2 regions of the Clostridium sp. JN-1 genome follow, and region 1 is predicted to be linked to the other one. Evidence: predicted binding sites of a transcription regulator. Region 1 holds the regulator's gene; the other holds the start of a gene.
The links. The regulator HrcA, encoded in region 1, represses chaperone genes, less so after heat shock. The targets are predictions, from matches to a motif close to TGTTAGCACTCNNNNNNNNNGAGTGCTAACA.

Region 1 (11,238 bases):
AAGTTGTATATCTTCTATTCATCCTTTTCAAGGTTGCATCACATCCGCTTTGAAGGGATAAATGGAAATGATGGCACAACTTTTTTAGTACTGAAATTTTCTCTACTACACCGCTCGTAAAAAATTGGGGATCTATTGAACCAATTCTGATTCTTTCTATACCTTCAATATTGTCCAATGTTTCAAGCATTTTAAGCAAGTTCCAATCACCGCTTAAATCCACTCCATAAGAAGCTATATGTATTCCAGATAATATTATCTCCTTAAACCCGTGACTTGCTAGCCTTTTTACTTCTTCTACAACAGTTTTAGGATCTCTGCTGCAAACTCCACCTCTTGCAAAAGGTATAAGACAATATGAACAAAATCTATTACATCCATCTTGGATTTTTAAAAAAGCCCTCGTCCTGTCCTGATATTCTTTTATTTTTAAATCTTCAAATACCTTGTTTTTTAGTACGTCTCCTACTTCTATTACTTTACTCCTGTCATTCATTACTTCATTTACCCAATGTAATATATCGCCTTTATTTCTTGTACCTAATACTATATCTACTCCATCTATTTTTGAAACTTCTTGAGGTTTGATTTGTGAATAACATCCTACAACAGCTATTACAGCATTTGGATTTTGCCTTCTAGCTCTATGTATCATTTGTCTTGATTTTTTATCACCCATATTTGTGACAGTACATGTGTTTATCACATATACATCTGCAAAATCTTCGAACTTGACTATTTCATAATCTTGCTTTATAAACTTTTCTGCCATAGCTTCCGTTTCATACTGATTTACCCTACAGCCTAATGTAGCAAAACCAACTTTCATTAAAATACTCCTCCTAAGTCTGATAACTCATACATAAGTAATGAAACACAAACGAATCCTGCTGTCTCCGTTCTAAGTATTCTAGGTCCTAAAGTTATTATATGTGCTCCTATATTATTAAGCATCTCAATTTCTTCTTCTTCAAATCCACCTTCTGGTCCTATTACAATGCCAATTTTGTGTATACTTGATTTATTTATTGTACTAATCATTTTTTTTATTCCATAATTCTCTTTATTTTCATATGGAACTACAATTAAATCCATATTTCTTAAGTATTCCAGCATTTCATCAAATTTTAAAGAATTATTGATCTTAGTAATCAAACTTCTTTTACTTTGTTTGCAAGCTTCAAGAGCAATTCTACTCCATCTGTCAATTTTTTTCGATTCATTTGACTCATTTTTCGACACAACTCTTTCTGTAATAACTGGAGTAATTTCTCTTACACCAAGCTCTGTAGATTTTTGTACAATTAAGTCCATCTTATTTGACTTTGGCATTCCTTGAAACAAGTGGATTTCTATTTTACTTTCATTGTTAATCTCAAGTTTTTGAATGCAATTTACTACGACTACCTTTTTATTTATTTCCTCTATTTCACCTAAAAACTCTTCTCCATCACAATTGTTTATATTTACTGAATCTCCAACTTGAAGTCTTAAAACTTTATATATGTGTTTTACATCATCATCTTTAATATATGCTTTATTATCAATTATATTATCTTTATGTACAAAAAACTTGTGCATAACAAAACTCCTTTATATAATATTAAGCCTGCTATATCAAAGCTTATTTAACCCTGGCTACTATACATACCCATTCGCCATCTACATTAACTTCTTCTATATCAAAATCATTTTTTTTAAGTTCACGTATAACATCATCTTTCCTATCATTGATTATTCCAGAAGATATAAATAATCCACCTTTAAGAATAAAGTTCTTTACACCTTTTGCTAGTGATATTATAACATCTGCAATTATATTGGCAATTACTATATTAGCCTTACCTTCCACAACATCCATAAGGTTGCCTTCTAATATTCTTACATTGTTTATATCATTGAACTTAATATTTTCTGATGCTGACTTTACAGCAACAGGATCCAAATCAACTCCAACAACCTTCTTTGCTCCAAGCTTTGCAGCAGATATGGACAAAATTCCTGATCCAGTTCCTATATCAAACACAGTTGATTCATTTTTAACGTGCTTCTCCAAGGCTTTTATACACATTCTTGTAGTCTCATGTGTCCCAGTTCCAAAAGCCATACCCGGATCAAGTTCTACTATTAATTCATCATCTTTTGGTTTATATTCTTCCCATATTGGCTTTACAACTATTCTTTCACCAACTTTAGTTGGTTTATAATATTTTTTCCAATTATTTTCCCAATCTTCTTCGTTTACATTTGCCGCAGTAACTAATCCTTTTCCTTTGTCTATTCCAAACTGTTCTAAATTATTTATACTTTCTTTTATATAACTTAAATACTCGTTTAATTTACTGTCATTCTTATAGTATCCTTTTATCAAAGCACCATCTTTTACATCTAATATTGATTCATCAAAATAATCCCAATCTCCTGGATGTTTTTTCTTAAATTCCATATCCTGAGGATCTTCTATGGCAAGTCCTTTAACACCAGTATTATATAATATTCCTGAAACTGCTTCTACTGCTTCACTGGATGTAAATATACTAACTTCCACCCACTCTTTACCCATAAGACATACCTCCAAATTTGTTTATATTTCAATACCATTTACTTTATAGTTCTGCACTATTTTTGTCAACATATATGTAAGAAAATATATATTTCCTATACAGTAAAAACTTTGTTTCCCATAAATGAGAAACAAAGTTTAATTACTTGAAGCTATTCTTAATTTTATCCATAAAAGATTTCTTGCTGCCTTCTGTATCTGGTACTTCACCACTAGCAGCCATGAATAAATATAATGCATCTTTTTGCTTTTGATTTAAATTCTTAGGAACATCAACTATTATATTAACATATTGATCTCCTCTTCCATGACTGTTTACTCTAGGGACACCTTTACCTCTAAGTCTAAATACAGTACCAGGTTGGGTTCCAGGAGGTATTTGATACTTTACATCACCATCAACAGTTGGAACTGTGAGTTCAGTCCCTAATGCAGCCTTACCAAAACTTATATGCGTATCTATATATATATCAAACTGTTTTCTCTTAAATTTAGAATGATGATCTGCCCTTATGTTTATATACAAATCACCAGCAGGTCCTCCATTTATTCCATGTTCGCCTTGTCCTCTAATTGGAATTACATTACCTGTATCTACACCAGCTGGTATAGTTATATTTATTTTTCTCTGTCTTCTTACACTGCCTTTACCCTTACATTCTGGACAAGGATCCTTTATTATAGTACCCTTACCACCGCATTTGTCACAGGTACTCATACTTACAAAACTTCCAAGCGGTGTATTCCTTTGGACTCTAACTTGACCTGTTCCGCCGCATTTGTCACAGGTATGAGGTTTAGTGCCGTGCTTTGCACCTGTTCCATTACACTTTTCGCATTTTTCACTTCTAGTTATATTTATCTGCTTTTCAGCACCAAAAACTGCTTCTTTAAATGTTAAATTTATGCTGTATTCAAGATCTGCTCCCTTTTGAGGCGCATTTTTTCTCTTTCTGCCGCTGCTACTGCCTCCAAATCCGCCACCAAAGAAGGAATCAAATATATCTCCAAATCCGCCAAAGTCGGAAAAGTCAAATCCTTGAGCTCCACTGAACCCACCAGCTCCATTAAAATCTGTAGTTCCAAACTGGTCGTATTGAGCTTTTTTGTCAGGATCTGAAAGCACTTGGTATGCTTCATTGATTTCCTTAAACTTTTCTTCTGCTTCCTTATTCCCTTGATTTCTATCTGGATGGTATTTTAAAGCTAATTTTCTAAATGCCTTTTTTATTTCATCATCACTGGCACCTTTTTGCAACCCAAGGACTTCATAATAATCTTTGTTTGCCATCCTACTTGCTCACCACCTAATAATAATTTATACATTAGGAAAATATATAATTACTTAAATTAAGGGAAGAGCTTTACTCATCCCTTAATCCTATATATTATACGTTATTTCCAATAAATCAGTGAATATATTAATTAAAGTTATTTATCATCATCTACTTTATAATCTGCATCTACTACATTATCATCATTTTTTGCACTTGAGCCGCCTGCATTTTGATTGCCTGCACCATTTGGATTAGAACCTGCGCCGCCTTGAGCTGCTCCTTGAGGATTAGCAGCCTGATAAATTTTGGATGAAATTGCATAGAATGTTTGAGTTAAATCTTCAGTAGCTTTTTTGATTGCCTCTATATCATCACCATCTTTAACTGCTTTAAGAGCACTTACTTTATCTTCTATAGACTTCTTATCATCTGCTGATACCTTATCTCCAAGATCTTTTAGTGTCTTTTCAGTTTGATAAATAATTTGTTCTGCATTATTCTTAGCTTCTATTGATTCTTTTCTATTTTTATCTTCTTCTGCATGCTTTTCTGCTTCCTTAACTGCCTTATCAATTTCTTCATCAGTTAAGTTAGTTGAAGCTGTAATCGTAATATTTGCCTCTTTTCCAGTTCCCTTATCCTTTGCAGATACATTAACTATTCCATTAGCATCTATATCAAATGTAACTTCTATCTGAGGAACTCCTCTTGGAGCTGGAGCTATACCTGAAAGTGTAAATCTTCCAAGTGACTTATTATCAGCAGCCATCTGTCTTTCACCTTGAACTACACTAATTTCAACAGAAGTTTGACCATCTGCAGCTGTTGAGAATACCTGACTCTTTTTAGTTGGTATAGTAGTATTTTTACTGATTAATGGAGTAGCTACTCCTCCTAAAGTTTCTATACCAAGTGTAAGTGGTGTAACATCAAGAAGTAATACATCTTTAACATCTCCAGTTAAAACTCCTGCTTGAATAGATGCACCTACAGCAACACATTCATCAGGATTTACTCCCTTTGAAGGCTCTTTTCCAGTAAAATTCTTAACTGCATCTTGAACTGCTGGTATTCTTGTTGAACCACCTACAAGTATTATTTTATCTACTTCATTGATTGAAAGTCCAGCATCATTTAATGACTTTCTCATTGGTTCTATAGTTCTATCTACAAGATCCTGAGTTAATTCATTGAATTTAGATCTAGTTAAATTCATGTCTATATGTTTTGGACCTGCTGCATCTGCTGTTATAAAAGGAAGATTTATATTAGTCTGCATTGAAGAAGATAATTCTATCTTAGCTTTTTCTGCAGCTTCCTTTAATCTTTGTAATGCCATCTTATCATTTCTTAAATCTATTCCATTTTCTGATTTAAATGTTTCAGCTATATAATCCATGACCTTTTGGTCAAAATCATCTCCACCAAGATGTGTATCACCATTTGTTGACTTAACTTCAAATACACCATCACCTAATTCAAGTAATGATACATCAAAAGTACCTCCACCTAAATCATATACTAATATTTTTTGGTTTGTATCCATTTTATCAAGTCCATAAGCAAGTGATGCTGCTGTTGGCTCATTTATTATTCTTAAAACTTCAAGTCCTGCTATTTTACCAGCATCTTTTGTTGCCTGTCTTTGGCTGTCATTAAAGTATGCTGGAACTGTTATAACTGCTTGAGTAACTTTTTCTCCAAGATATGCTTCAGCATCAGCCTTTATTTTCTGTAATACAATAGCAGATATCTCCTGCGGTGTATAATCCTTGCCATCTATATTAACTTTATAACTTGTTCCCATATGTCTTTTAATTGACATTATTGTTTTATCAGGGTTTGTAATTGATTGTCTTTTTGCAACTTGACCTACAAGTCTCTCACCATTAGCTTGAAAAGATACTACTGATGGGGTAGTTCTTGCTCCTTCTGAATTTGCTATAACTACTGGTTCTCCACCTTCCATAACTGCAACACAAGAGTTTGTTGTTCCTAAATCAATACCTATAACTTTTGACATATTATTTACCTCCTAAATTTATAAATATACTCAAATTATTTTAGTTGATATCAAAATTTTAAATCCAAAATCAACAATTATAAATTAAGTTAATTTGCAACCTTAACCATACTGTATCTCAGTACTTTTTCTCCTCTTTTATAACCTTTTTGAAATACTTCTACAATTTGATTTTTATCATAACTGTCATCATCAATATGCATTACTGCATTGTGAAAATGAGGATCAAATTCACTATCTGTATTAATTTCTTCTACACTTAACTTTTCTAGAGCGGTATTAAATTGTTTCATAGTCATTTCAACACCTTTTTTCAAGTCATCAACATTTCCTTCTACACTTACTGCTCTTTCTAAGTTGTCTAATACAGGAAGAATTGCCTTTAGTATATCTTCACATGCATCTGTATAAATTCCTTCCTTTTCCTTTGCTGTTCTCTTTCTGTAATTGTCGTATTCTGCTACATTTCTAGCTAATCTATCTTTTAACGTATCATTTTCATTTTTTAATTTAGAATTTTCTTCTTTTAATTCATCAGCTTTTTTCTCTAATGATTTAGCTAGAGCTTCAAAATTATTTTTAAAATTTTCATCACATTCTGCTGTCTCACATTTGTCTTCGTCTTCATTTTTATAAGTTTCATCATTGTCATCTAGATTTTCACATTTACATTTTTCATCTGCATTATTAACATCCTCTTGACCAACATTCTCTTTAGTAACATCTTCTTGATCAATATTCTCTTTAGTAACACCTTCTATATCATTTTTGTTATTTTCCATTTAAATACTTCCTCCCCTTATTGATTCTTATTTAAGTAAACCCTATCCATCTTCGGGATACATACTGTCTAACATGGAATTTAATTCTTTAACTACGTTTGCCATTAATGATATTATCTTTGAATAATGCATTCTTGTAGGACCTATTACCCCTATCTCACCTAATGGTCTTCCATTTATACTATAAATTGTTGAAACTACGCTGCAATCTTGAGCACCTTCAATATAATTTTCAGTTCCTATTTTAACCGAAATACCTGCTCCACTATTCAGTAAACTACTCACCTTTTCCTTATTGTCTAATAGTGATAAGAATTCACGTGCTCTTTCTATGTCGTTATATTCTGGGTAACTAAATATATTAGTTGTACCTTCCATATATATTTCAGATTTATCTGTTGAATTCAAGCTGTCATATAAAACTGGAATTATAGCATTGAATATATCATCATATCCTTTTAAATCATTTTTTAAATTGTTTATAACTTCAAGATTTATTTGATCACAATTTAAATTTTTAAGTCTTGCATTTAAAATATTACTCAATTTAGCTAAAACATCTTGACTTACATCTTTTCTTATCCTTATGACATTATTCTTAATTATACCATTGTTAGTTATTATAACAAGTAATATGCTATTTATATCAATGCTTACTAATTGTACATACTTTATACTACTTTTTTTAACAGAAGGAGATTTAGCCACACAAGTAAGTTTAGTTAGGTCAGATAAAATTGCTGTGACCTGTTTTAATATAGTATCAATTTCCTGCAGCGTAATACTCAATATTTTGTTCCTTATGAGTAATTTTTCTTTTTGAGTTAAACCAGAAACTTGCATTAACTTATCAACATAAAGTCTATAACCTTTATTTGAAGGTTTCCTTCCTGAGGAGCTGTGAGGCTGTTCAAGATATCCCATATCTTCAAGATCTGCCATCTCATTTCTTATAGTAGCAGAACTTATTCCCAAATTATATTTTTTGGCTATTGTCCTTGAGCCTATTGGTTCTGCAGTATCTATATAGTAATCTATAATAGCCTGGAGTATCTTTATTTTTCTTTCATGGATATTCATATTACCACCTCTTTATTAGCACTCGTTTAAGTTGAGTGCTAATTGCTATGATTAAAAAATATCACTCATATTTTTTTTTGTCAACTGCTTATATATTATTAAATTAATTCAAATCATTTTTAATTTAGTATGAGTATACTTTTTCTCATAATTTCTCCTTATTTCTCCCTCTAGCTATAGATAATCATGTAAGTTAAAATTTGTAAACTATGTATCAAGTATAAAATCACACATAATGCTATTAGAGACCTCTATTCCTCTCTTACTTAAGAATAGCCTTCCATTTTCCAATATCAATAAATTTTGCTTTAAATACTTCTTTATTATAGGATTATATACGGAATATATATCTCTCTTAAACCTATTATAAAAATCATCTACAGATATACCTTCAATCTTTCTAAGACCCATAAACATAAATTCTTCCATATCATCTTTAAGTGAATTTTTATGGAGGCTTTCTTTTATAACTTTGTTATTATTAACTTCAGCAATATATTCTTCAACATTTCTTGTTTTAAAATATCTCATCTCATTTATATATGAGTGTGAAGCTGCACCGCATCCAATATATTCTCCAAGGTTCCAATATACTAAGTTATGTTTGCACTCCCTTCCACTCTTTGCAAAATTCGATATTTCATATTGTAAGTATCCATTTTCTTTTAAAAAGTTTAATGTATAATTATACATACTTCTTTCAACTTCTTCATCAGGTAATCTCAACTTATCCTTATTATACATTTCATAAAAAAATGTACCTTCTTCAATTATAAGACTATAACATGATATATGTTCTGGGTTTAATTTTACAACATTACTTAAGGTGTCTTTCCAATCTTCTAAAGTTTGGTCTGGAAGTCCAAACATCAAATCCACATTTATATTATTAAATCCCAAACTTCTTGATAAGTTAAATGAATCCTTAAATTCTCTAACATTATGTATTCTACCGATTTTTTTTAGCAAATCGTCCTGCCATGCTTGAAGTCCTATACTAAGTCTATTGACACCAATGTTTTTAAAAAGTTTAAGTTTCTTATCTGTAATTGTTCCAGGATTGCACTCAACTGTAAATTCTATATTATTAGATTTATTTATTTTCTCTATAGCCTTTGCTATAATTCTCCACGCTTCTAAAGATAAATAGGTGGGAGTTCCCCCACCTATGAATATAGTACTTACTTCATTTTGTTCTACAGATTGTTCTATATCTTTTGCCAAAACTTTGGCATAATCTATCATGATGTTTTCTTTACCGCTGTAAGATGGAAAATCACAATATAAACATTTTTGTTTGCAAAACGGAATGTGAACGTATAAAGATATACAAGCCATTATAAGATTCACCACCAATAAATCATTTATTCGTCTGTCTTTAGTACTGCCATAAATGCTTCTTGAGGAACTTCTACTGTTCCAATTTGTCTCATTTTCTTTTTACCTTCTTTTTGTTTTTCAAGAAGTTTTCTCTTTCTACTTATATCTCCACCATAACACTTTGCAAGGACATCTTTTCTCATTGCTTTTACTGTTTCTCTTGCTATTACTTTGCCTCCAACAGCTGCCTGAATTGGTATTTCAAATAGCTGTCTTGGTATTATATCCTTTAATTTTTGTGCTATAGCTCTTCCTTTAGCATATGCCTTCTCTTCAGGTACTATCATAGAAAGTGCATCTACCATTTCACCATTTAAAAGTATATCAAGTTTTACAAGTTTTGATTCCTTATATCCACATAAATCATAATCCAAAGATGCATATCCTCTTGTCCTTGACTTTAAAACATCAAAGAAATCATATACTATCTCATTTAATGGAATTTCATAGTTTAAAGATACCCTAGTAGTTTCTATATACTGCATATCTTTAAATATTCCTCTTCTATTTTGAGACAATTCCATAACTGCACCAACATACTCAGATGGAGTTATTATAGAAGTTTTAACCATAGGCTCTTCCATATATTTTATTTCAGCGGTATCAGGTAAATTAGTAGGGTTAGTTAACTCTATAATAGTGTTATCAGTCTTACATACCTTATATATAACCGAAGGAGCTGTTGTTATAATGTCTAAATTAAACTCTCTTTCTATTCTCTCTTGAATTATATCCATATGTAATAATCCTAAAAATCCACATCTAAATCCAAAACCAAGGGCAACAGATGTTTCTGGTTCAAAAGATAATGCTGCATCATTTACTTGAAGTTTTTCAAGTGCATCTTTTAATTCACCATACTTTGCACCATCTACAGGGTAAATACCACTAAATACCATAGGTACTGCTGGTCTATATCCTTCTAAAGCCTCTTTTGTCTCTCTATTATATTCTGTAACTGTGTCTCCAACTCGTGCATCCCTAACATTCTTTATTGAAGCTGTAAAATAGCCAACATCTCCAGCTTTTAATGCATCAACAGGCATATAATTTGGTACAAAAACTCCTGTTTCAACTACTTCATAAACCTTATTCGTATTCATGAGTTTGATTTGCATGCCCTGCTTTATCGTTCCTTCTTTAACTCTTATATGACATACAACACCTCTATAACTATCATAATATGAGTCAAATATTAAAGCTTTAAGAGGGGCACCTTCATCACCATCTGGAGCTGGAACCTTATTTACTATGGCTTCAAGCACCTGATCAATGTTGAGTCCTGTCTTAGCTGATACAAGGGGTGCATCCGATGATTCTATTCCTATTACGTCTTCTATTTCCTGTTTTACCTCATCAGGTCTTGCGCTGGCTAAATCTATTTTATTTATAACGGGAACTATTTCAAGATCATTGTCTAAAGCCAAATAACAATTAGCTAAAGTTTGTGCTTGTATACCTTGAGTTGCATCTACTACAAGTACAGCTCCCTCACATGCTTTTAAACTTCTTGATACCTCATAATTAAAATCTACATGTCCTGGAGTATCTATGAGGTTTAGTATATATTCTTCATTATCACTTCTTTTATATACAAGTCTTACAGCTTGAGATTTTATTGTTATGCCTCTTTCTCTTTCAATTTCCATATTATCAAGTACTTGTTCATCCATCTCTCGTTCTGTAAGTGTACCAGTTTTTTCTATTAATCTATCTGCAAGTGTAGACTTACCATGATCTATATGAGCAACTATTGAAAAGTTTCTAATATATTTTTGTCTCTGGCTCTGCATATTTCTCTACCCTCCATTAACTACTGTTAAATAATCAAAGTAAATTATAGCATAACAAAGCTTAATATAAAAGAAGTAATACTAAAATTAAAAATTTACGAAATTGTATTAACTTTATTTTATGCCTAGTTTATTAAATACTCCCTTAGTTTTTTCAACAGCCTTTTCCGTAGTTATGCTGGCATTTTTGTGTATATCATCTACAATTCTTTCTGATCCTGTTTTTAAATTAGTAATAATCTTTTTATTTATATAAAAAGAATACTCTCCTACATTTACAGTAAAATTAAAAGGTTTAAAATTGTAATTAACTTGAACATATGATCTATCTTTTATAAAC
Region 2 (11,238 bases), 960 kb from region 1:
ACAGCTGCACCGCATAATAATCTTCCTTTTGAGTCTTTTGCACCATTAGGGAATTTCTTTACCTTTTCTATATCCTTTATAGTTATAAGCCCTCTTAAATTATTTTGTGCGTCAACTAATGGAAGTTTTTCAATTTTATGATTTTTTAATAATTCCTTTGCTTCTTCTATTGTTGTATTTTCTGGAGCAGTTATAAGATTTTCTTTTGTCATAACTTCTGATATTTTTCTATCATAATTGCTTTCAAAGATAATATCTCTATTAGTTATTATTCCGACTAATTTTTCATTTGATGTTATAGGTACACCTGATATTCTATATTTGCTCATAAGTTCAAGAGCATCATTTATTGTATTATCTGGTGAAAGATAAAATGGATCAGTTATTACTCCATTTTCCTGTCTCTTTACTTTGTCAACTTCCATAGCCTGCTGTTCTATAGTCATATTCTTATGTATGATACCAATTCCGCCTTCTCTTGCAATAGCAATTGCCATCTTTGATTCTGTAACAGTATCCATACTTGCACTCATAAGAGGCATATTTAATTTTATTTTTTTAGTTAAATTAGTAGTTAAAGACACTTCTCTTGGTAAAATTTCTGATTTATTTGGTACTAAAAGTGCATCGTCAAATGTATATCCGTTTTTCCATATTTTTGCCATTTGTATCAACTTCCTTTCAATATATACAAAAATTTAAACTTTTAGATATAGAGTTTCTAGTTTGAAGCCTATCTTACACTCCGAGATATGAGAAAAAACTATATAAATAAAAGCATACTAAAGTACACATGCGAGTGAAATTAATATGCTAAAATTATAATAATTTCACCCATAGTCAGAAATTTAAGGCTTCTGGTAGAAACTCCCTGCCGTATTCAGGGGATATATGAGTTTAAATAAAAAATTTTGACTTTAAAACTTTATATTAATTACATATTGCAATATATAATTCATTTTAATTTAAAGTATTTATACTATTCTATTCAATTTTTGCTGCTTTGTCAATAATTTTGTACTTGTATTATACATATTTAGATTCTATATGTACGTTTACATCAACAATGTTAATTTAATAACAAAGATTAAAGTGTAAATAACATAAAATTAAAAATATTTTCACCAAAAACAGAACATATTATAGATGACATTAAAATATATGGTCCAAATGCTATATAATCCTTTCTGGACTTCTTACCAGATAATACAAGAATACTAGCACAAAGTGACCCAATTACAAATGCCAAAAGTATCATTAATAGAGTCAATTCAATTCCAAAAAACAATCCACAGACAAAGCAAATTTCTACATCACCTAAACCCATATTGCCATATGTAAGTAACCATATTAAAAATAGTATTCCTCCTCCTAAGATGCCGCCGTATATATAATCCTTTACAGGAATCCCAATGTAAATATATGTGCATATAAAAATTGCTGAAAAAATTATTCCTATTAATATAGTTGAAAAATATACATTAGTAGTATCGTAATCAATTAATGCAACTACAATTAATATACTTATAAAAGCAGCGTATTTTATAAAAGTAAGACTTAAACCATACATATTAAATAGCATTACAAAAATCAATCCTGCTAAAAATTCTATGAGAGGATATCTTATTGAAATTTTACTCCTGCAGTATCTACATCTTCCGCGTAATATAATGTAACTTATAATAGGTATCAAATCATATATCTTAATTTTATTTTTACACTTTGTGCAGTGAGAAGGAGGATATACTATTGATTCTTCCCTAGGTATTCTGTATATACATACATTTAAGAAGCTTCCAATAATAGTTCCTGCAATAAAAATCATACAATCAATCATCATAATTACCCCTATGAATACAAACTTAATACTTTATCCATTATATTAAGATAACCCTTTTTATGGATAATATTAACCTTAGGCAAAATTTATAAAAAAAATACCGCGTGATAAACGCGGTATTTTTGATGTATATTAATACATTCCACCCATTCCTGGTGCTCCACCTGGTGCTGGAGCTTCTGGAGTTTTTTCAGGTATATCTACTACTGCAGCTTCTGTAGTTAAGAATGTTGAAGCTACTGATGCAGCATTTTGAAGAGCTGATCTTGTAACCTTAGTTGGATCAACTATACCAACTTTTATCATATCTACATATTCATTATTTAATACATCATATCCTACTCCAGGTTTACTATTTTTAACTTTTTCTATTATTACTGATCCTTCAACACCAGCATTTTCAGCTATCTGTCTTACTGGTTCTTCAAGAGCTTTTTTAATTATATCAATTCCAACCTTTACATCTGGAACATCTGAAGTTAACTTTCCGATCTCTGGAATTATATTTACATATGAAGTTCCACCACCTGGAACTATACCTTCTTCAACAGCTGCCTTTGTAGCTGCTAGTGCATCTTCTATTCTTAATTTTCTCTCTTTAAGTTCAGTTTCTGTAGCAGCACCAACCTTGATTACAGCTACTCCACCAGCAAGTTTTGCTAATCTTTCTTGTAATTTTTCTCTATCGAAATCTGAAGTTGTACCTTCGATTTGTTTTCTTATTTGACTAACTCTATCTTTGATAGCAGCCTTGTCACCTTTTCCATTTACTATTGTAGTATTTTCTTTAGTTATTTTAACAGACTCTGCTCTTCCAAGCATATCTAATGTTGTTTCCTTTAAATCTCTTCCTAATTCTTCTGATATTACTTGACCGCCAGTAAGTATTGCTATATCTTGAAGCATTTCTTTTCTTCTATCACCAAACCCTGGAGCTTTTACTGCAACGCAAGTAAATGTACCTCTTAATTTGTTAACAACTAAAGTTGCTAATGCTTCACCTTCTATGTCATCAGCAATTATTAATAGCTTTTTACCTTGCTGAACTATTTTCTCAAGTAGTGGTAATATATCTTGGATACTTGAAATCTTTTTATCTGTAATCAATAAATATGCATTGTCAAGTGATGCTTCCATTTTTTCTGTATCAGTTACCATGTATGGGCTTACATATCCTCTATCAAATTGCATACCTTCAACAACATCTAGTTCTGTACCCATTGATTTTGATTCTTCTACAGTTATAACTCCTTCATTACCAACCTTCTCCATAGCATCTGCTATAAGTTTACCTACTTCTTTATCGGAAGCTGATATTGATGCAACTCTAGCTATATCATCTTTTCCTTCTACTGGTTTAGAAATTTTCTTAACTTCTTCTACAGCTTTATCAACAGCTATCTTTATTCCCTGTCTTACAAGCATTGGATTAGCTCCTGCTGTAACATTCTTCAATCCTTCTCTTATAATAGCTTGAGCAAGTAGTGTAGCTGTAGTTGTTCCATCTCCTGCTACATCATTTGTCTTTATGGAAACTTCTTTAACTAGCTGAGCACCCATATTTTCATATGGATCTTCTAATTCTATTTCTTTTGCTATAGTAACACCATCATTAGTAATAAGTGGTGAACCAAATTTCTTATCAAGGACAACATTCCTTCCTTTAGGTCCAAGTGTAATTTTTACTGTATTAGCAAGCTTATCAACACCATCTTGCATTAATCTTCTAACTTCTTCACTAAACAAAATATTTTTTGCCATAAAATTTTACCTCCTAACAAATTAGCAATAGTAACTGATAGATGTTTTACTTTAACTATTCCATAACAGCTAATATATCGTCCTGTCTTAAAATAGTATATTCTTCTCCATCTATCTTAACTTCAGTTCCTGAATACTTGGAGAATAATACCCTATCTCCTTTTTTAACTTCCATTTTTACTTCTTTTCCGTTAACCAATCCGCCGGGTCCTACTGAAACAACCTCTGCTTCTTGAGGTTTTTCTTTTGCAGCTCCTGGTAAAACAATTCCACTCTTTGTAGTTTCCTCTGCTTCTAATCTTTTAATTACAACTCTGTCTCCAAGTGGTCTAATATTCATTTAAACCCCTCCTTAAAAATTACTTTATATATTTTAATAAAGTTACTGACTTTTTGTTAGCACTCATTACTTTCGAGTGCTAATACAATTATTATAATAATGAATCATATCTATATTTTCAAATTCCAATTTCATACTTATTAAATTATTTACTCTTAAATATTCCATCAGTGTTAATTTAACTTTAATTTTCTCATTATTACTAAATATCTTATTGTTTTGCTTGATTATTGGAAATAAGTTACATGATAAGGTAAAAACTTATTTTTATTTACTTTATGGATATATTATAAAATACAGTAATTACTAATTTAATTGTGAAAGGATGTGTATTAATCATTAAGGATATGTTTAAATTCTTTGTTAAATCTATAATTAGCTTATTTGTATCTTTAACTATAATTCTAATTGCCATAAAAATAACTTTAAATTTTAGGATACTTTATTTTTTTGATATAAATCACTTAGATATACCAAAACTCTCTAATTTAAACAATGATCAAATAAGATTAATTTACAACTATATAATAGATTTTATTAACTCAAGTAATACTGCAGATTTTAATCTGCCAATTTTACCATACTCTTTAGAAGGTAAAATTCACTTTATTGAAGTTAAAAACTTATTTCTAAAAATAAATTTCCTATTATTTATATTAATAATACTTTGTGTTATTAGCATAAATTTCATAAAGAAAAATTATTGCATTTTAAATTTGTGTTCAAATATACTATTGACTATATGTACATTTATATTTTTATTATCTTATTTTAACTTTAATGGAGTTTTTACTATATTTCATAAAATTATATTTTCAAATGAGTACTGGTTATTTGATCCAGTTAAAGATCCTGTAATAAAAATGCTGCCAGAAGAATATTTCATGCACTGTTTAATTTTAATAATGTTTATAATAATAATTTTAGCATTATTATTAAAAATAGTATATCGTAAATTCAAATCATTATAAGGAAATTAACTAGAAAGTTAACTTATACACTAAAAATTTTGGTAACATATTCAGAGGACAGAGGACAATGTTTGAAGATTATTTTGCGTTAGCAAAAAATCAACCTTCATTGTCCTATGTCCTTTGTCCTCTGTTTTCATGTTACTTTTTCATAAACTTTCTTACTATTTTTTCGCCTTTAAATACACCTAATATAAATACCAGTATCATAATAACAGCTATTGATATAAGCAGAGCATAATTTTGAGAACTTATTTTAGCTCCAAAATATGCTGATACCATTATTCCAGGAATTCTCCCAAGTGAAGAATAAATAATAAAATTTTTAGCGCTTATTCTAGAAATACCGCAGATATAGCCTAATATATCTTTGGGTATACCTGGAATTAAATAAAGTAGAAAAACTATTAAATTTATATTACCCAAATTCAAAATTTTATCAAAATATTTAAAATCTTTTTTTGAAACTATTTTTTTAACCAGCGGCTTACCAAAAATGTAAGAAATACCATATACAACTATACTTCCAATAGTTATTCCTATAAATGAAATCACAGTTCCTAAAATTGCACCATATATATATCCCCCTGCAATTTGTACTATCTCACCTGGAATAAAAAAAGCGATCACTTGTATGATTTGAAGAATTACAAATGCAAAAATACTGTAATCTCCATAAGACATTATTACATTCTTGATTTTAACGGGATCCTTAAATATATAAAAATATTTATCATAGTATTCATATCCAACATAGATAATAAATATAAGTATTATAGCAAATCCTATATATGACTTATACTTTTTTATTTTCTCATATAATTTTCCAATCATTTTCATCATCCTAAACATTATAATAACTTATACTATAAATCATGATGCTGGACTATTCAATATATTTAATCTAAATTTAATATAAAAGTAAAATCTTTGACTAATCAAATAATTAATCAAAGATTTTATTTATTGCTTACTATCTATTTTTCGAGATTTACATCATCAAATTTTTTAAGGTTTTCATTATCAAGTACAGATTTTTTATCAGATTTATTTTTAAATTTAATAAGTTGAGGTCTTGACTTCGCTGCAGAACTCATCGCTGCAGGTCCGCCTATACATCCACCTTCGCACATCATACCCTCTATAAAGTTTTGTGAAATTTTTCCTACTTTAGCCATTATCATAGCTTTTTTTATTTCACCTGCTCCACTTACCTTAATTGAATTAAATTTTACTTTTAACCTTTTATCACCGACATAGTTTTCTATGGCTGCTGTAAGTCCTCCTGATTGTGCAAATCCCCTTCCAAATGATGATGCATCATTAACATCTGTATCATCACACTCTTCAGGATCTACACCAAATCCGGCTAAAAGCGCAGCTGCTTCTTCAAATGTCAGTACATAATCAACTGAATCTTTTACACTTTCTCTTTTTATTTCAGTTTTCTTTGCTGTGCATGGTCCCATGAATACAACTACTGCATCTTTATCAAATTTTTTAATCATTCTACCCGCAGCAACCATAGGTGATACAGTTCCTGACATTCTTTCAGATTGATCTGGAAGCATCTTTTCTACATAATTAACAAACCCAGGACAGCATGAACTAGTCATATATTTGTCTCCATTTTCCATTCTTTCGACAAATTCATTACTTTCATGGACGGTAACTGCATCAGCTCCACATGCTGCTTCTAACATATCAGAAAATCCAACTGCTTTAAAAGCATTCTTTATTTTAGAAACACTCACCTTATTTCCAAACTGTCCTGTTATAGCAGGTCCAACTACTGCATATACATTTTTATTACTCATTAACTCTTTAGTAACTTCTATTATAAAACTTCTGTCAGATATAGCTCCAAAAGGACATGCGGCCATACAAGCTCCACAACTTATGCACTTCTCTTTTTTTATAATAGCCTTCCTATCATCTGGATTTATTTCAAGTGCACCAGTTGGGCACGATTTTTTACAAGGTCTCATAACTTCTGCTATGGCATTATATGGGCAAACTTTTTTACACATTCCACATTCCTTACATAACTCATGGTTTATATAAGATCTACCATCAACCCTAGTTATAGCACCAGCTGGACACACTTCCATGCATTTATGTTGAATACATCCCCTGCATGCCTCTGTAACAGTGTATTTGTGTATAGGGCATTTATCACAAGCTGCAGGTAAAACATATATTACTTGCTTGTCATCTGCATCTACCAAATCACGGGCTAAATTATCAATTGGCAAAAAACCTGCCGCTAGTTGAGTTCTTTCATAAATAACAGCTCTTTCCTTATAAACACAGCATCTATATTGTGCCTTATCCCCTGGTGCTATTTTGAAAGGAATCTTCTCTAGTTCTGATTTTGTAAGTTTGTCTTGTCTAACTAAGCCTACTATCTCCTTCAAAACTAAAAATTTTAGCTCCTTTAGTGGAGTTTCAAATGCTATCATATTATTCTTCTCCCCCTTATACGACATCATACCCAAATAGGTATGATTTATAATTTTATATAATACAGATGTATGTTGTCCTAATTAACTTCCGTATGACATTATAACAGATTATTTTAATTATTGTAACATAAATTTATTAATACAAATTTTTTTAATTACAACAAATTTTTTAATTATAATAAACTTTTTAATTATACAAAATCGTTAAATTTCTAACATATTTGTTAAATTTGTAACAATCATACTCTCAAAACGTTATATAATTAATAAATTTATTAGTTATACAAAAGTTCCCCCTGTATCTCAAAAATAATTCTGCAACATCTTATCTTACATCTAACTTCATTATAACAAATTATTTTAATCATTGTAACAGAATTTGAATAATAATATTTTTTTCAAATTATGGAAAAATAAATATATTGAATTTCAACAGCAATAATCAATACATACTAATATTATTTTATGCAAAAAAGCCTGTATTGTTAATTTTCAATACAAGCTTCTTTTTATTAAGGGAAGTATCTTATAGTGCAGCATTATATAGTATAACTACAAATTACACTTTTATACGCATACATATAAACGTTGATATTATAATATTTCTATAATTTAATATTATTTTCTCTTGCATAATAAAACAAATATTGTTGGGCAAATCCTGATAACTCACCAAACTTATTTATTCCAAATTCCCTTATCCTTTTGAGTGAAACGTCAGGTGCTACATAAAAATACTGCATTGCTCTTTTAACCCAAACATCTACAGGAAACGAAAAATACTTTTGCATAGAAAATAACATTATACAATCTGCAACCTTTGGGCCAATTCCCATAAACTTTTGCAATTCATTATGGCATACATTATCACTTTGCCTACTTATCCAATTTAAATCGCAGTGTTCATCATAATCTTCATCTTTAAATGTTCCTTTAGTATATATTAAATCCACTGTATTCTTTATATACTTTGCTCTAAAACCTGCACTGCATTTCTCAAGTTCTTCCTCGGAAGCTTTACTTAAAGCTTCTATATCTGGAAACGAATAATATGTATTACCCTTATACTCTATTGGTTTGCCCCACTTCTTACTTATATTTTCTATAACCTTTTTTATCATAGGTATCCTATTATTAGCTGATATTATAAAAGACACAACAATTTCAAATGGGTCTTGTTTTAAAAGTCTCATACCATATCCAAATTCAACAGACTTCTTAAGTATATCATCTTTTTTCAATATATCTTTAATCTCAGAATAATCTCTGTATAAGTCAAAGTAATCAGCCCATATATCTCTGAAATCATCTTCATTGGTATTGTATATAATCACATCATTATCTTTTTTTTCAACTTCTATTACTCTTGCAAAAGCTATTCCTATGTAGCTTCCACTTTTTTGTCTGTGCCATCTAAAGCACTGTCCACAGTCAAAAATATGATTTAATTCAAAATTTCTGACACCTTTTAAAATAATGCCATGTTCAAATCTTTCCACACGACTAAAATCCATTAACTTACACTTCCAATCGATTTTACTTAACTATAAATTCTTTGTTTTTAGATATTATATCCTCCAATATTTCAGCAGCTGTTAAAATTATGCGGCTGCATCTAATCTCATCATTTCTATACTTACTTTTAAGTTCACTGCAAGTTTTAGTATTTAATTTTTCCTGAAATTTTTCAAAAAACTCTTTAGAAAGTTTTTTTATTCTATCACTTTCATGCGCTTTATCTTTTACAAAAAGTATTCCAAGAACTGCAAGTGACCCACTTATAGCACCACAAACATCCTCTATGCCCATTCCTCCACCAAATGCAGCCATGGTCTTTAGGGTTTTCTTATCTAAGTTTAAATTATACATCTCATTTGAAGCATATAAAATAGTTTCTGCACAATTTAGATTATACTTTTCCTGATAATATTTATTAATATAATCTTTTAACATATATATCGCCCTTCCATATTTAAATTTTAGAGGACAGAGGACAATGAAGGAGGATTTTTCTCCGCTGTACTGCGAAAAATCTTTAATTAAATTTTTGATAACTTGTTTCGCTAAAGCGAAACATTGTTGACTTATATAATTTTAAAGATTCTTTTGCGTTAGCAAAAAATCAACCTTCTCTGTCCTATGTCCTCTGTCCTATGTCCTTTGTTTCCTGTTTTCTGTCTTCTAAAAAAGAGCTGTATAAATACAACTCTTTTTTATTAATATTATTTTTCACTTAAATATTTGTCAATAGCAGCTGCTGCTTTCTTTCCTGCTCCCATAGCAAGTATTACTGTAGCAGCTCCTGTTACAGCATCTCCACCTGCATATACACCTTTTTTAGTAGTAAGCCCTGTATCTTCCTCCGCTATTATGCACTTACGCTTGTTAACTTCTAATCCCTTTGTTGTTGAAGATATTAGTGGATTTGGTGATGTTCCAAGTGACATTATAACAGTATCAACATCTATCACAAATTCTGATCCTTCTATTGGAACTGGTCTTCTTCTTCCTGAAGCATCTGGTTCTCCAAGCTGCATCTTTATGCACTTCATACCCTTAACCCAGCCTTTTTCATCCCCTAAAATTTCTACTGGATTAGTTAGAAGGTCAAATATTATTCCTTCTTCTTTAGCATGATGTACTTCTTCAGCTCTAGCTGGAAGTTCTTCTTCTGATCTTCTATAGACTATATGAACTTCTGCTCCTAGTCTTAAAGCTGTCCTAGCTGAATCCATTGCAACATTTCCTCCACCTACTACTGCTACTTTAGTTCCGATTTTAATAGGTGTATCATAGTCATTTTTAAAAGCTTTCATCAAATTATTTCTAGTTAGAAATTCATTTGCAGAAAATACTCCATTTAAATTTTCTCCATTTATCCCCATGAATTTTGGAAGTCCTGCTCCAGAACCTATAAATACAGCTTGAAATCCTTCTTCTTCTATTAATTGATCTATAGTAATAGTTTTACCTATTATTACATCAGTTTCTATCTTTACTCCCAATTTCTTAACATTTTCGACTTCATGTTTAACTACTTTATCCTTAGGAAGCCTAAACTCTGGAATTCCATAAACTAAAACTCCACCTGCTTCATGTAATGCTTCAAAAACGGTTACATTATAACCTAATTTTGCAAGATCTCCAGCACAAGTAAGTCCAGAAGGACCGCTTCCTATAACTGCAACTTTCTTACCATTACTTGGTTTTTTCTCTGATAAATCTATGTTATGTTCTCTTGACCAATCAGCTATAAATCTTTCAAGTTTTCCTATAGCTACAGGCTCACCCTTTATTCCAAGTACACATTTTCCTTCACATTGACTTTCTTGTGGACATACCCTTCCACATACTGCTGGCAGTGCACTTGACTTAGCTATTATTTTAGCTGCTTCTTCAAAATTTCTTTCCTTAACCTTAGATATGAATTGAGGTATACTTATAGTTACAGGACATTTTGTAACACACATAGGCTTCTTACAACTTAAACATCTATTAGCTTCTTTAACAGCTTCCTCTTCATTATATCCTAAACAAACTTCTTCAAAATTATGAGCTCTTACACTTGGTTCTTGTTCCTTTATAGGTGTTCTAACCATTCTATCATTACCCATATTATTTTTCTCCCTCCAATCCTACATGACATTTATGACCTTCTTGCTTTTCCTGAAGGTCTAATGCAGCCTTTCCTTCTTGAGTCTTATACATTGCTTGTCTTCTCATGGCTTCATCAAAGTTAACTAGATGTCCATCAAATTCAGGACCATCTACACAAGCAAATTTGGTTTCATTTCCAACTGTTACCCTGCAAGCACCGCACATTCCTGTTCCATCTACCATTATAGGATTTAAACTAACCAC

Region 2: the regulator HrcA is predicted to act here: its motif matches at 3,996-4,026, upstream of groES (co-chaperone GroES).

Annotation. Positions count from the first base shown of each region.
Region 1 covers NZ_CP033465.1:502,499-513,736, reverse strand. Annotated here, with positions in the region: gene mtaB (tRNA (N(6)-L-threonylcarbamoyladenosine(37)-C(2))-methylthiotransferase MtaB) at 1-829, opposite strand, end outside; gene EBB51_RS02490 (16S rRNA (uracil(1498)-N(3))-methyltransferase) at 829-1,581, opposite strand; gene prmA (50S ribosomal protein L11 methyltransferase) at 1,625-2,563, opposite strand; gene dnaJ (molecular chaperone DnaJ) at 2,706-3,854, opposite strand; gene dnaK (molecular chaperone DnaK) at 3,995-5,863, opposite strand; gene grpE (nucleotide exchange factor GrpE) at 5,953-6,645, opposite strand; gene hrcA (heat-inducible transcriptional repressor HrcA) at 6,688-7,725, opposite strand; gene hemW (radical SAM family heme chaperone HemW) at 7,933-9,063, opposite strand; gene lepA (translation elongation factor 4) at 9,090-10,898, opposite strand; gene EBB51_RS02450 (hypothetical protein) at 11,013-11,238, opposite strand, start outside.
Region 2 covers NZ_CP033465.1:2,335,239-2,346,476, forward strand. Annotated here, with positions in the region: gene guaB (IMP dehydrogenase) at 1-665, opposite strand, end outside; purine riboswitch at 818-915, opposite strand; gene EBB51_RS11180 (A24 family peptidase) at 1,088-1,837, opposite strand; gene groL (chaperonin GroEL) at 1,973-3,601, opposite strand; gene groES (co-chaperone GroES) at 3,657-3,941, opposite strand; gene EBB51_RS11200 (TVP38/TMEM64 family protein) at 5,054-5,746, opposite strand; gene EBB51_RS11205 (4Fe-4S dicluster domain-containing protein) at 5,890-7,374, opposite strand; gene EBB51_RS11210 (DNA glycosylase) at 7,983-8,891, opposite strand; gene EBB51_RS11215 (C-GCAxxG-C-C family (seleno)protein) at 8,914-9,330, opposite strand; gene gltA (NADPH-dependent glutamate synthase) at 9,600-10,991, opposite strand; gene EBB51_RS11225 (sulfide/dihydroorotate dehydrogenase-like FAD/NAD-binding protein) at 10,993-11,238, opposite strand, start outside.